DNA from 4 places in the Streptomyces sp. NPDC005648 genome. Region 3 is predicted to be linked to each of the others. Evidence: riboswitches for the same ligand, from Rfam matches in the RefSeq annotation. Region 3 holds a riboswitch; each other region holds the start of a gene.
What was found. Region 3 has a riboswitch for cyclic di-AMP ahead of ABZT17_RS03380 (transglycosylase family protein). Riboswitches for the same ligand answer to the same signal wherever they lie in the genome.

Region 1: linked by a shared signal. The riboswitch ahead of ABZT17_RS12880 (NlpC/P60 family protein) and the one ahead of ABZT17_RS03380 (transglycosylase family protein) in region 3 are both predicted to bind cyclic di-AMP.
Region 2: linked by a shared signal. The riboswitch ahead of ABZT17_RS01995 (NlpC/P60 family protein) and the one ahead of ABZT17_RS03380 (transglycosylase family protein) in region 3 are both predicted to bind cyclic di-AMP.
Region 4: linked by a shared signal. The riboswitch ahead of ABZT17_RS16060 (LysM peptidoglycan-binding domain-containing M23 family metallopeptidase) and the one ahead of ABZT17_RS03380 (transglycosylase family protein) in region 3 are both predicted to bind cyclic di-AMP.

What each region holds. Positions count from the first base shown of each region.
Region 1 is NZ_JBEXCS010000017.1:52,796-56,447, reverse strand. It holds gene ABZT17_RS12880 (NlpC/P60 family protein) at 1-2,046, opposite strand, end outside; cyclic di-AMP (ydaO/yuaA leader) riboswitch at 2,055-2,228, opposite strand; gene ABZT17_RS12875 (DUF5997 family protein) at 2,507-2,899, opposite strand; gene ABZT17_RS12870 (LysR family substrate-binding domain-containing protein) at 2,958-3,652, shown strand, end outside.
Region 2 is NZ_JBEXCS010000002.1:137,371-141,022, forward strand. It holds gene ABZT17_RS01990 (tellurite resistance/C4-dicarboxylate transporter family protein) at 1-508, opposite strand, end outside; gene ABZT17_RS01995 (NlpC/P60 family protein) at 737-1,897, opposite strand; cyclic di-AMP (ydaO/yuaA leader) riboswitch at 1,906-2,077, opposite strand; gene pcrA (DNA helicase PcrA) at 2,308-3,652, shown strand, end outside.
Region 3 is NZ_JBEXCS010000004.1:18,132-21,783, forward strand. It holds gene eno (phosphopyruvate hydratase) at 34-1,329, opposite strand; gene ABZT17_RS03380 (transglycosylase family protein) at 1,627-2,310, opposite strand; cyclic di-AMP (ydaO/yuaA leader) riboswitch at 2,314-2,535, opposite strand; gene ABZT17_RS03385 (transglycosylase family protein) at 2,678-3,652, opposite strand, start outside.
Region 4 is NZ_JBEXCS010000023.1:28,225-31,876, reverse strand. It holds gene ABZT17_RS16065 (SGNH/GDSL hydrolase family protein) at 19-804, opposite strand; gene ABZT17_RS16060 (LysM peptidoglycan-binding domain-containing M23 family metallopeptidase) at 1,099-2,025, opposite strand; cyclic di-AMP (ydaO/yuaA leader) riboswitch at 2,030-2,196, opposite strand; gene ABZT17_RS16055 (alpha-galactosidase) at 2,514-3,652, opposite strand, start outside.

The DNA of each region.
Region 1 (3,652 bases), on a different contig from region 3:
GACGTGGCTGAAGTTGTCGTGGAAGAAGATCAGGTCCCCGGGGCGGCTGTCGGTGACCGGGATCGCCGCGCCGGCGCTCGACTGCTGGTGCGCGCTGCGCGGCAGCTCGACACCGGCGGCCTTCCAGGCGGCCTGGGCAAGCCCCGAGTTGTCGTACGACTCCGGCCCGACCCCGCCCCACAGGCAGGGCCTGCCGATCTGCGCGCGGGCGAAGGCCACGGCCCGGTCGGCCTTGGTGGCGCCACCCGTCGTCTCGGGCGCCGCCGGCTGCTGTACACGCCAGTCCTCGGCCGGGGGCACCCCCGTGTCGAGCACCGACGGCTGCTGCAGCCGCCGCGCCTCGTCGGCCGCACGGCGGGCCTGCTCCTGAGCCACCGGGTCCCGCCAGTCGACCTGGGGCGCCGCGGTGGCGACCAGCTGCTGGGCCCCGCTGTCCCAGCCGACCTGGGGCGACAGGGCGTCGGCCACGGGGCCCGTGGCGACGGGCTGCTGGATCACGGTCGCCCAGCCGGGCTGCGCCGCCAGGGCGTCCCCGGCGGTGAGCGGCGCCACGATCTGCTGCGCCCCGGTGTCCCAGCCTTGCTGAGCGGGCTGTACGGCGGCCGCGGTGCGCGGTGCGGCGACCTGCTGGACCTGGGTGCCCCAGTCGCTCCGCGCCGACGCGGCCTGGGCCGTCGTGAACTCGGAGACGATCTGCTGAGCACCCGTGTCCCAGCCGGGCTGCATACGCCGGGCCTCCAGGCCGGTCGGCGCGGCGGGCGTCTGCTGCGTCGTGGTGGGGGCGCCGGGTTGCATGCTGCGGGATTCGAGGCCGTTGGCCTGGGTGATGATCTGTTGTGCGCCGGTGTCCCAGCCGGGTTGCATGGGGCGTGATTCGAGGCCGGTCGGTACTGCGGGTATCTGTTGTGTGGCGGTGGGGGCGCCGGGTTGCATGCTGCGGGATTCGAGGCCGTTGGCCTGGGTGATGATCTGCTGAGCGCCGGTGTCCCAGCCGGGTTGCATGGGGCGTGATTCCAGGCCCGCCGACGCTGCGGGGGCCTGCTGTGCCGCGAGGCGGGCGCCCGGCTGCATGCTCCTGGACTCCAGGGGTGCCTGCTGCGTGACGACCTGCTGTGCCCCGGTGTCCCAGCCGGACTGCGCCGGTCGGGCTTCCTGGCTCGTCGCCTGGGTGATGATCTGCTGTGCGCCGGTGTCCCAGCCGGGCTGGGCCGGCGAGGTGTCGGTCGCCGTGCGCTGGGCCGGGATCCCCCAGCTGACCTGGGTCGGGGTGGGCTCGATCGCCGCGGGCGGTGTGCTCTGCGTGGCCGTCGTCTGCCAGGTGCCCTCGGCCGCCCAGGCGGGTGTCGCGAGGGCCGCGCGGGGGAGCGAGGTCTGCCGGGCTATGTGGCGGTACAGGAGATCGCTGGCCGCGGCGACCTTGCGCTGGCTGTTCTGCTTGGACCGGCGCAGGACGGTCTGCCGCGACTCGGGCGCCGCCGGGGTGGAGGGGGCACCGGCGCTCTCCTGACGGGGACGCGGTACGGCGGGCAGCGCGGGCGTGGGGCCGGCCGTGAGCTCGGCGACGGGACCGGAGGTCAGCTCGGCGACCGGGCCGGAGGTCAGCTCGGCCGGCGGACGGCGGGTGCCTCCGGCGGGCAGCTCGGCCACGGGCCGGCCGGGAGCCTCCAGCGCACGGGCGGCGGGCAGCTCCGCCGGTGGCGCGGGCCGGGACGCGGCCGGGCGGGCGGGCCTCTCCCTGGCCGGCATCCGGTCGGTCGGCAGAATGGCCGGAACCGTCGGCCCCATGGACGCACGTGCCGCGTCGAACCACTGCCGGCTGACGTTGTCGAGATCGGGGTCCGAGCCCCTGCGCGCACTCCCGCCCTGCCCCCGCGCACCGCGCGAGCCCTGCACCCGGGTCAGGTTGAACTGGCCGGTGTCGTCCTCGGCGCGGTCGTAGAGGCTGCTCACCCGCTGCCGGACTGCTTCACGGCTGGGTCCCTCGTCGGAGTTGCGCGCACCGGAAAGCCCGAAGCCTCCGGCGCGCGACGATCGTTCCGGCGCCATGGGAGCCGTACTCCTTCCGTACTCCGCCTACCGAGTTAGCTGTCGGGTTCGGGCGGCCGTTCCGGAAGGATTGCCCTACGGCCCTTGTCCCTGAGGACAGTTGGGCCGATTCACCCCGTGATTCGGTTGGGTCCCCGGCTCCGGCCGCCACAGGGGCGCACCGGACTCGGCGGAGGCCGCGCTTCCCGACGGGGTTCGCCGGAGTGACTCGAGCGGCCTGAAGCGAGGCTAGCCAATTTGTGCGCCCCGTGTGAAGGTTGAAGGCCGGAATGTCCGATACGCTTTTGTGACCTTCGTCGTGACGCCTCGTCAGATTCACCTGTCGTGCACCCATGGCATCCGCTCGACGACAGACCGTAGTTCAGGGCGCCGGAATCAGGACCCGGGACGTCGGCAGGGGCCAGGGCATCAAGACCATGCCCAGGGCATCGAGCGGGGTGGCGCGTCAGGGACGCGAGCCCTAGTCCTGGGCGGCGGCGCGCTCGGCGTTCCGCTTCTTGATCCGCGCGCCCTCCTTGCGGACCTCGGCCTGGGTGGCGCGCTCCTTCACCAGCCACTCGGGCTGCTCCTGCTTCAGCGCCTCGATCTGCTCGGTGGTGAGGGGCTCGGTGACCCCGCCGCGGGCGAGACCCGAGATGGAGACGCCCAGCTTCTCCGCGACCACCGGACGGGGGTGGGGGCCCTCGGCCCGCAGCTCGCGCAGCCACTCGGGCGGATTCGCCTGGAGCTCGTCGAGCTGGGCACGGGAGACCTCACCCGCACGGAACTCGGTGGGGGTGGCCTCGAGGTACACACCCAGCTTCTTCGCCGCCGTGGCGGGCTTCATCGTCTGGGTGGTCTGGTGCGACTTCATGTCGTCCAGGGTATCGAGCGCGTACGACACCTCCGACCACGGCCGGTAACCTGGCGGGGTGACAGGCTCGGAAGCATCCCAGACGTTCCGGCTTGCGTACGTCCCGGGGACGACGCCCGCCAAGTGGGTGCGGATCTGGAACGAGCGCCTGCCCGACACCCCCCTGACCCTCCAGGCCGTAGCGGCCACCGAGGTCTCCGACGTCCTGCGGGCGGGCGGGGCCGACGCGGGCCTGGTACGGCTGCCGGTGGACCGCGCGTACTTCAGCGCGATCCCCCTCTACACCGAGACGACCGTGGTGGTGGTCCCCAAGGACCATGTGATCACCGCGGCGGAGGAGATCACCCTCGCAGACCTGGCCGACGAGGTGGTCCTCCACCCTCTCGACGACGTCCTCGACTGGGACGGCCCTCCCGGCGAGGCCGCCTTCGAACGCCCCGCCACCACCGAGGACGCGGTCGAACTCGTCGCGGCGAACATCGGGCTCCTGGTCGTCCCCCAGTCCCTGGCCCGCCTCCACCACCGCCGCGACCTCACCTACCGCCCGGTCACGGACGCCCCCCAGTCCGGCGTCGCCCTGTCCTGGCCGGAGGAGGCCACCACGGACCTGGTCGAGGACTTCATCGGCATCGTCCGTGGCCGCACGGTGAACAGCTCCCGGGGCCGCAAGCCGCAGCCCCAGGAGAAACCGACGGACAAGCCCGAGCCCCGCCGCAAGCCGACACCCCCGAAGCCACAGGGCGCGGCCCGCAG
Region 2 (3,652 bases), on a different contig from region 3:
TGTGCGCGAGCCATGCCGCCGCCTCTGCCGCGGCGAGTGCGGCCCCGAGCACGACAAGCCCCTGTGTGGCCACACAACACAGGAACACCGCTCCCGACATGCGCCGCTGCCAGTGCCGTACGACGCCCACGAGCAGCACCGGCCACAGCGCGGCCGCCAGCGTGAGCAGGGCCGCGGCGAGGGTGTTCCAGCCGAGCGCGGAGATACGGGTCCCGAGCACGGCGGTCGCCGCGACGGCGGTGAGCGACCCCGGTGTCATCGCCTCCTGCCGCCACCTCTCCCGCTGCCACACCCACCGCGCGACGAAGTCAGCCGCCAACCCCACCCAGGACGCGCAGGCCAATCCGAGCGCGACGCGTGACGCGACCTCGTACCCCGCCAGATTCAGTCCGACCGACACGATGCCGCTCGCCATCACGGCGGCCCCGGCCGCCGGCGGCCGCTCGGCCCACCAGTCACGTAGAGGACGGAGCGGAGAAACATGGGCGAGCTGGGAGAGGCCGGACATGCGCCGATGCTAAGGAGCGCGGGACGGGGTGGGAGGGGGGCACGCGCACGGGCGCGAAGAAATACGCGCGAGCGCAGGGGGGAAGGAGGGGCGCACGACCATGTCTGCCTGCCCCCACACTCCACGCGCGCCCGCTTGCAAGCTGCACGCGCCCGCTTGCCAGCTCCAAGCGCGCCCGACTGCGCACCCCACGCGCGCGTGCCGTACCGCTCCAGGGCGAACCGCTGCTCAGGCAGGCCGTACCACGCTGTGGATGATGGACTCGCCACCGTAGTAGATCGACTCCTCGCGGACGTACGCGCCCGGCTTCGGGGCGTGGATCATCATGCCGTTGCCGATGTAGAGGCCGACGTGGCTGATGTCGTCGTAGAAGAAGATCAGGTCGCCGGGCCGGGCGTCGGCGAGGGAGACGGTCGTGCCGGCGTTCACCTGGTCGTAGGTGGTGCGCGGGAGGGTGGCGCCGGCGGCCTTCCAGGCGGCCTGGGTGAGGCCGGAGCAGTCGTAGGAGCCGGGGCCGGCGGCGCCCCAGACGTACGGCTTGCCGATCTGCGCGCGGGCGAAGGCGAGAGCCTTGGCGGCTTCGGTGGAGTACGTGGCGCCGGAGATGCCGGAGCTGTCGGAGGCGCTCGTGTCGGACGACGAGCCGCTCTCCTGGGCCGCGGCCTCCTCGGCGCGCTGCTCGGCCGCCTGCTCCTTGGCCAGCTCCGCGGCCTTGCGGTCGGCCGCCTCCTGCTTCCGCTTCTCGATCTCGGCGAGCCGTGCCTTCTCCTCGGCGTCCAGCTTCGACAGCAGCTCGCGCGCGTCGGTGAGCTTCTTCTGCACCGCGGCCTTGGCGGTCTGCAGATCGCTCTGCGACTCGGTGAGCGTCCGCAGGCTCTCGGAGGCCTCCTCGCGCTTCGTCATCGTGGCGGACTGCTCGGCGAAGTAGTCGTCGACCTCGCTCTTCTGACGGGAGGTCAGCCGCCCCATCAGCTGCGTCTGATCGAAATAGTCCTGCGGGGAGTCGGCGAGCAGGAAGGTCGCCGTGTCCGGCGCGGCGGCACCGGTCCGGTACTGCGCGGCGGCGAGGGAACCGAGCCGCTGCCGCTGCTCGTTGAGCTTCTGGGCGCGCTTGGCGACGTCGTCGAGGAGGCTGTCGACGCGCTTGCGCTGCTTGGTCGTCTTCTCCTTCGCCGCGTTGTAGTTCTCGGTGGCCGACTCGGCCTGCCGGTAGAGGTCGTCGACCTTCTTCTCGACTTCCTCCAGGCTCGGACTGCCGTCCGCCGAGGGGGTGGCGTCGGCCGTCTGGGACAGCAGGGCCACGGAGGTGAGGGCGGCCGTGGCGAGAGCGGGGGTGCGTATGCCTGCTACGCGCGTACCCGCGGGGCGCGACTTGCGGTGCGACGCCAAAGGAGGCGACTCCTTCCATGTTCCGCCTACCGAGTCAGCTGTCGGGTTCGGGCGGGTGGTTCGGAAGGGTTGCCCTACGGCCCGTGCCCGGAAGGGCGGTTGGGCCGATTCACCCCAAGGTCGGTGTGGGTCCCCGGCTCCGGCCGCGCGGCGGCGCTCCGGACTCGGCGGAGGGCGTACGGCCCGGCGGGGTTCGCCGGTGGGGGGCGTACGGCCTGCTCAGAACGGTAGCCAACTCGTGTGGCTCATGTGAAGGTTGATGTTCGATATGCCCGATACGTTTTCGTGACCTTCGGTCAGGGCGTGCCCTTCGATCGCACGGTGTGACAGCGCTGTCGCCAAGGGTGATTCGGTGGATGTTCTCAGGGCGGCGGCGGGCTGTCAGTGGGGCGGCCTAGACTCGGAGAGCGATGAGCAGCCTCTTTGACGACAGCTTCCTGGCGGACCTCCAGGCCCCACGCGGGCGCGAGGAGGAGCCCCCGCCACCGCCCGAGGACGATCATGTGCCGGAGCCCGTTCCGGATGATCTGTTCGGCGGGAAGTTCGACGTGCCGCCGGACCGGGACGCCTACTACCGCGACGGCGCGCCCCGCCCGGTGCTCGACGCGGCCGCCCTCCTGGAGGGGCTGAACGAGAACCAGCGCGCGGCCGTCGTCCACGCGGGCAGCCCCCTGCTCATCGTGGCCGGCGCCGGCTCCGGCAAGACCCGCGTCCTCACCCACCGCATCGCCCACCTGCTCGCCGAGCGGAATGTGCACCCGGGCCAGATCCTCGCGATCACCTTCACCAACAAGGCCGCCGGCGAGATGAAGGAGCGCGTCGAGCAGCTCGTCGGCCCGCGGGCGAACGCGATGTGGGTGATGACCTTCCACAGCGCGTGCGTGCGCATCCTGCGCCGCGAGAGCAAGAAACTCGGGTTCACGTCGTCCTTCTCGATCTACGACGCCGCCGACTCCAAGCGTCTGATGGCCCTGGTCTGCCGCGACCTGGACCTCGACCCCAAGCGCTACCCCCCGAAGTCCTTCAGCGCCAAGATCAGCAACCTGAAGAACGAGCTGATCGACGAGGAGGACTTCGCGGCCCAGGCCACCGACGGCTTCGAGAAGACCCTCGCCCAGGCCTACGCCATGTACCAGTCGCGGCTGCGTGAGGCGAACGCCCTCGACTTCGACGACCTGATCATGACGACGGTCAATCTGCTGCGCGCCTTCCCGGACGTCGCCGAGCACTACCGCCGCCGTTTCCGACACGTCCTGGTCGACGAGTACCAGGACACCAACCACGCCCAGTACGCCCTCGTGCGCGAGCTGGTGGGGACTAGCGAGCACCCCGTCGACGTCCCCCCGAACGAGTACGACGTCCCGCCCGCCGAGCTCTGTGTCGTCGGTGACGCCGACCAGTCGATCTACGCCTTCCGCGGCGCGACGATCCGCAACATCCTCCAGTTCGAGGAGGACTACCCGGACGCGACGACGATCCTCCTGGAGCAGAACTACCGCTCCACCCAGACGATCCTCTCCGCCGCCAACGCGGTCATCGAGCGCAACGAGTCCCGCCGCCCCAAGAACCTCTGGACCAACGCGGGCGCGGGCGCGCGCATCACCGGCTACGTCGCCGACACCGAGCACGACGAGGCCCAGTTCGTCGCCGAGGAGATAGACCGACTGACGGACTCGGGTGACGCCAAGGCCGGCGACGTCGCCGTCTTCTACCGTACGAACGCCCAGTCCCGTGTCTTCGAAGAGGTCTTCATCC
Region 3 (3,652 bases):
GCTTAACCCCTGAAGGATCAGCCCTTGCTGCGCTTAATGGTCCGCAGAGCGGAACCGCGGGAACGCGCTGCGGCCGGCGTACACCGCCGCGTCGTCGAGGATCTCCTCGATGCGCAGCAGCTGGTTGTACTTGGCGACGCGCTCGGAGCGGGCCGGGGCACCGGTCTTGATCTGGCCGCAGTTGGTGGCGACGGCGAGGTCGGCGATGGTGACGTCCTCGGTCTCGCCGGAGCGGTGGGACATCATGCACTTGAAGCCGCTGCGCTGGGCGAGCTCCACGGCGTCCAGGGTCTCGGTGAGCGAGCCGATCTGGTTCACCTTGACGAGCAGCGCGTTGGCGGCGCCGTCCTCGATACCGCGGGCCAGGCGCTCCGGGTTGGTGACGAACAGGTCGTCGCCGACGATCTGGACCTTGTCGCCCAGCTTGTCGGTGAGGACCTTCCAGCCGGCCCAGTCGTCCTCGAACAGCGGGTCCTCGATGGAGACGAGCGGGTAGGCCGCCACGAGCTCCTCGTAGTACTCCGTCATCTCGGCGGCCGAGCGGTCCTTGCCCTCGAACGTGTACTTGCCGTCCTTGTAGAACTCGGAGGCGGCGACGTCGAGCGCGAGGGCGACCTGCTCGCCGGGGAGGTAACCGGCTTCCTTGATCGCTTCGAGGATCAGGTCCAGCGCGGCGCGGTTGGATTCCAGGTTCGGGGCGAAGCCGCCCTCGTCGCCGAGGCCGGTCGACAGGCCCTTCGACTTCAGGACCTTCTTGAGGGTGTGGTAGACCTCGGTGCCCCAGCGCAGGGCCTCGGAGAAGGTCTCCGCGCCGATCGGGGCGATCATGAACTCCTGGATGTCCACGTTGGAGTCGGCGTGCGAGCCGCCGTTCAGGATGTTCATCATCGGCACCGGGAGCAGGTGCGCGTTCGGGCCGCCCAGGTAGCGGAAGAGCGGGAGGTCGCTGGCCTCGGAGGCGGCGTGGGCGACGGCGAGCGAGACGCCGAGGATGGCGTTGGCGCCGAGGGAGCCCTTGTTGTCGGTGGCGTCCAGGTCGAACATCGCCTGGTCGATCAGGCGCTGCTCGGTGGCGTCGTAGCCGACCAGCTCCGGGCCGATCTGCTCGATGACGGCGAGGACGGCCTTCTCGACACCCTTGCCCTGGTAGCGGTTGGGGTCACCGTCGCGGAGCTCGATGGCCTCGAAGGCACCGGTGGAGGCGCCGGACGGGACGGCGGCACGACCCGTGCTGCCGTCGTCGAGGCCGACCTCGACCTCGACCGTGGGGTTGCCTCGGGAGTCCAGGATTTCCCGGGCTACGACGACGTCGATGGACGGCACGAGCATCTCCTTCTTCAATGTGACGCGGCTGCGGCAGGAGCGCGGTGGCTCTGCGAGACGAGCCTAACCGCCTCCGGCCGATCGGCCACGTCGCCGACCACGCCTTGGGCAGAACCGAGAGTAAATTGTTTCCGAACGGAACAAAACGTGGGGGCAAGCGCCGGGCAAAAAGAACCCCGCTCCGGTGCGTACGGGGGAACACGCACCGGAGCGGGGAGCCCGTGGGGACGGGGGGGGAGGGCCCTCACGTGCCCCCCACAGTGGGGGACACGGCTGTCAGGGCGCTGTGGTTCAGCTGTCTGCTTACTTCAGGTGCAGCTGCTGACCCGGGTAGATCAGGTCGGCGTTCTCGACGATGTCCTTGTTCAGCTTGAACAGCTTCGCCCAGCCGCCCTTGACGTGGTGCTTCTCGGCGATGGAGCTCAGGGTGTCACCCTTGACGACCTTGTACTCGCCGTCACCCTTCTTGACCTTCTTGCCGGTCGGGGTGGTGACGGTCTTGGTCGACTTCTTGACGGTCGTGCGCTCGGAGGAGCGGGAGGCGGTCTGCTCGCCGGAGGAGCGGGTGCCGGTGTTCGAGGAGCTGCCGCTGGAGGCGCTCGCGCCGTTGTAGGCGGCGCTGGACAGGCCCGTGCCGCAGACCGGCCAGGCGCCCTTGCCCTGGGAGGCGAGGACCTTCTCGGCGACGGCGATCTGCTGCGCCTTGCTGGCCTGGTTGGCCTGCGAGGCGTAGGCGGTGCCGCCGTACGCGGCCCAGGTGGAGGCGGAGAACTGCAGGCCGCCGTAGTAACCGTTGCCGGTGTTGATGGACCAGTTGCCGCCCGACTCGCACTGGGCGACCGCGTCCCACTCCGAGGCGGTGGCGGCGGAGGCGTTGCCGGCCGCCATCAGCGGGGCGGCTATGGCGACACCGGTGACACCGGCGAGCGCGGCGGCACGGGTGGCCTTGGACGGACGACGGTGCTTGCCCTTGCCGGAAAACAGCATGGTTGATCCCCTCACCGACGCCTGCGAGGTGAGCTGTCGGGTTCGGGCCGGTTGAGTTGCCCGGCCGCACGCTCGCTCTCACGAGGCGCGGCTACACCCCTAGCCGTCTCCGGCGTCAACCGCCGGGTCCGGCACTTACCTTGGGTCCCCCGCTCCTGCCCACGGCGCTGCTGTAGCGACGACTGTTCCCGTACGGCCGCTGGCAGGATTCGGCGTTGCGGCTGTCGGGGCTCGTGTTGCCGAGCGGTGACGACCGTAGACAGGGAATCCGGGGAATTTCAAAGACGATCAGGGCTTCTGAGACTCATCCCACACTTTCACCAATCCGGACATTCGGTGCGAAGTGTGACGTGAACTCCCGTCACTTTTACCCCTGTTCGGCAGGGAGTCGCAGGGTCTGACCGGCGGAGATGTGGTTGGGGTCGGTGCCGATGGCCTGCTGGTTGGCGGTATAGAGGGCGCGCCACCCGCCGTCCAGGCCAAGGGAGTCGGCGATGGAGGCGAGAGTGTCGCCGGCGTGGACGGTATACGCGTCGGACGCGGCCTTCCCGGTCGAGCCCTCGTCGGCGGCGGCACCGCGGTGCTTGCCGGTGCCACTGCCTGTGCCGACGGCGTCCGTGACGGCGCCCGCGGCCGAGTCGATGGCTCCGGTGTCGACGAGGCTCCAAGAGCCCACGGCCTGCTCGGAATTGTCCGAGTCGTCACCCTTGGACCCATCTGCGGGCGAACTTTCGGCTCCCCGAGACGCGCCCGCCGCGGACTCGGTGGGCGAGGCGGAGGCGCCCGTTTTGGCATTGTTGCTTGCGGAATCGGACGAAGTGTCGGGAGAGGCGGAGGGCGAGGCACTGGACGACGCACCCGAGGAGCCGTCGGCCGAGCTGCCCGACGAGTTGGACAAACCAGTCGAGTCCAAAATTCCGGACGAATCAGATGAACCCGACGAGTTCGACGAACCGGACGAACCTGATGAACTCGATGAACTCGATGAACCGTCCGCGACGCCCGTGTCGACGTCGGCGGCACCCGAGTCCTTGGTCAGCCCGGAGGTCAGTCCACAGGTGTGGAAGGCGCCGACACCCTCGGCGTCGAGCAGCTTCTCGGCGACGGCTATCTGCTGGTTGCGGCTGGCCAGGTCGGCGCTCGGGGCGTAGTCGAGGCCGCCGTACTTCTGCCAGTCGTCCTGGGTCAGCTTGAGACCGCCGTAGAAACCGTTCCCGCTGTTCTCGCTCCAGGAGCCGCCGGTCTCGCACTGCGCCACCTTGTCCCAGGTGGTCCCGTCGGCCGCGCTGGCGCCACTCGCGGCGAACAGCGGGATGGCGATGGCGGAGCCCGTCACTCCGGC
Region 4 (3,652 bases), on a different contig from region 3:
GGAGTCGGACGGCTTCGCTCAGGCCACCGAAGCGATCCGCGTCCTGATGTCCTCGGGGGACAACGCGCCCTTCGCCGTGACATGGTCGCCGGACGACTCGCCGCGCAGTCGCCGTCCGATCCACGGCACCAGGTACTCCCGTGCCCAGTGCACGTCGTCGCGCCGCACCTCGAGCGTGCCGCGCGGCGGGAGCGGGGGCCAGGGCTGGTCCGGGTCGGCCGGGACCTGCAGACCGAGGACCTGACCGGCGCGCAGCGCCACGCGCGTGTGCCCCTCGGGTGAGAGATGGAGCCGGTCGCCGTCCCAGGCCCGCCGGTCCTGGATGGTCTTGAGGGACCACAAATCGAGCACGGGACAGCCGTACCGGTCGGCGACGGCCCGTACATGTCCGTTGTAGGTGGCGATCTTTCCACGCAGGTGCTTGAGCACGGGCACGCCACGGGTGTCGAATCCGGTCGTCACCATCACGGTCCCGGCGACCTCGGTGAGCCGGGCGATCGCCCGCTCGAAGCGCTCGGCGACCTCGTCGGGATCGGTGCCGGGCCGGATGATGTCGTTGCCGCCCGCGCAGAAGGAGATGAGGTCCGGCGCCAGTTCGACGGCCTGGGAGACCTGGTCCTCCACGATCTGGTCGAGCAGCTTGCCGCGCACGGCGAGGTTCGTGTAGGTGAAATCGCCTTCGGGGCGTCGGTCGGCCAGCAGGACCGCGAAGCGGTCCGCCCAGCCCACGAACGCCCCGTCGGGGCCGGGGTCGCCGACGCCCTCGGTGAAGCTGTCCCCCACCGCAACGTACGACCCGATCACTGATGTGCTGTCACTCTTCGAATCGTCTGCCACAGCGGTCATGATTCACCTTCCAATGTGACCTACGCGACCGTAGGAAAGGGTTGACGGTCGGTGAGATAAGCCACGCCTAAAGTGTTGACCAAACCTGGAATAACCTTCTGATCAGCGCTGTTGAGGCGGCAACGCCCGGACCCTGAAGTTCTGGGCTCCGAACGCTCTGCGGGTCGTCGTGAAGGAACACCGAAGGCCGGACCCGGGGATCGGGGTCCGGCCTTCGGCGGCGTGCCAGGCGTGAGGATGCCGGTCGGGGGGTCAGCCGACGGCGACGCCCTTGGAGCGGAGGTAGGCGACCGGGTCCACGTCGGAGCCGTAGTCCGGCGTGGTGCGGATCTCGAAGTGCAGGTGCGGGCCGGTCACATTGCCGGTCGCGCCGGAGAGGCCGAGCTGCTGGCCCGCGGCCACGGTCTGGCCGACCGAGACGGAGATCTGGGACATGTGGCCGTACTGGGCGTAGTAGCCGTCGGCGAGCCTGACGACGACCTGGTTGCCGTAGGCGCCGCCCCAGCCCGCGGTGACGACCGTGCCCGCGCCCACGGACTTGATGGAGGTGCCGGTCGGGACGACGAAGTCGACGCCGGTGTGGTAGCCGCTGGACCACATGCTGCCGGCCACGTGGTAGCCGGTGCCGATCGTGCCGCCGGAGACCGGGAGCTGGAAGCCGGTGGAGGCGCTGGTGGTCTCGGCGCTCCGGGTGGTGGCCTGGTGCGAGGCCGAGCTCTCCCGCGTAGCCGCGCTCTTCTCGGACGAGCCTCGCGAGCGGGACGACTCGGTGGTGCTCGACGCGGCCTTCCTGCCGAGGGTGAGCTTCAGACCCGGGTGGATCAGCGACGGGTTGTCGCCGACGGCCTCGCGGTTGTCCTCGTAGAGCCTGTGCCAGCCACCGCTGACGTTCTGCTCCTCGGCGATCTTCGAGAGGTAGTCACCGGCCCGCACCGAATAGGTGCGTACGCCCGCGGAGTTCGCGGCGCTCTTCTTTTCGGGCGCCTTCTTCGCCGTATTCGGAAGAACCTGCACGGCCTTTTCCGAAACCGACTGGGAAGCCGACTGGGCGGTGGCCGCATGGGCACCGGTGGCCCCCATCAGTGGGAGGGTGAGAGCGGCGCCACCGGTTCCGGCGACGGCGATGGAGCGGGTGAGGCGCTGGGACTTCGGGCGGCGGTGCTTACCCTTCGCGGGCATGGCGAATTCCTCTCCGGCGCCTGCGAGGTGAGCTGTCGGGTGCGGGCTGGAGATGCCCGGCCACGCGCTGGGCGCGGCTTTACCCCTAGCCGTTCCGGAGACCGGAACAGGCGTTTGTACCTGTGGGTCCCCCGCTCCTGCCGTTCACGGGTGAGTTGGTGCGGATACCGGTCGGCGGCAGGATTGGGCGTCCGTCCGGATTGGTGTGGAACGTAAGCGACGAAGACGCGAAGGAACAAGCGGCGGTTCCCCGCGAATGCGTTTCTCTTGATCCGCCGCGAAAAATAACCGTCACTCTCCGTGAATTGCGGGACCGCCCCGTCCCGCAACCGTCCATGAAAAGCGCCCTAATTACGTGAACATGACGGGGTACGCACGGTCACGAATATGACGCTCCTCACGTGACGCTGCTCCAGCTTCCTTCACTCCGGAGCGAGTTGGAATGAAGCCCAACCAAGGCGACCAAGGTGCCAATTCGGACAGAAGACTCAGATGCGACGCAGCCGGAAAACTGCCGCATCGAGGTCGCCGCGCAGGCCGGTAGCCAGTCCGTGATGCAGCAATACGGCACCTCGGTGCACTTCGCCCGTTTCGAGGCATTCGTACGACGCTTCGGAGTCGAGGGCGCGCAGCCGCAGCGCCGGTACCGGCTCGCCGTAGCCCTGCGCCTGGAGCCAGGCGAGGACGACCGTCTCGTCCCCGCGCGTGTACTGCACCGCGCTGAGCCCGCCCGTGGGCGGCCGCAGCCGGTGGAGGTCGCCGTGCTGGACGAGGGGCCGGATCTCCTTGTAGAGGGCCACCCAGTCGCCCGCCTCGGCGAGCTCCTCCTCCGTCCACTCGGTGAGGTCCCCCCCGACCCCGAGCACCCCGGCCATGGCGCTCACGAACCGGAAGCGCAGTGAGCTGACCCGGCCGTTGAGCTGCGTGTTCGGACTGTCGGTGACCCAGGCGGCCATCACGCGCGCGGGGTGGATCTGGCTGAAGCCGTGCTGGATGGCGAGCCGGTCCAGCGGGTCGGTGTTGTCGGAGGTCCACACCTGGTCGGTACGGCTGAGGACCCCGAGGTCGATGCGTCCGCCGCCACCCGAGCAGGACTCGAAGGCGACGCCCGGGTGGGCCGCCCGCAGCCGGTCCAGCAGGGCGTACAGGCCGCGGACGTGGTCGACCCAGAGGCGCTGGGGGTAGGCGTCGCCGGGCCAACCGGCGTCGGTGAAGCAGCGGTTGAAGTCCCACTTGACATAGTCGATCGGGGCGCTGGTGAGGAGCGTGTCGAGCTGCTCCCAGAGGTACTCCCGGACGTCCTCACGGGCCAGGTTGAGAACGAGCTGATTGCGGAACTCCGTCCGCTTTCGTCCCGGTTGGTACTGGACCCAGTCGGGGTGGGCGCGGTACAGGTCGCTGTCCGGGTTGACCATCTCCGGCTCGACCCAGATGCCGAACTGCATGCCGAGGCCGTGCACATAGTCGGCGAGCGGCCCCAGCCCCTTCGGGAAGCGGTCCGGGTTGGGCGTCCAGTCGCCGAGTCCGGCGCGGTCGCTCACCCGCTTGCCGAACCAGCCGTCGTCCACGACGAACAGTTCGACGCCGATCGCCGCGGCCCGCCGGGCGAGCGCCCCCTGCTGCTCCT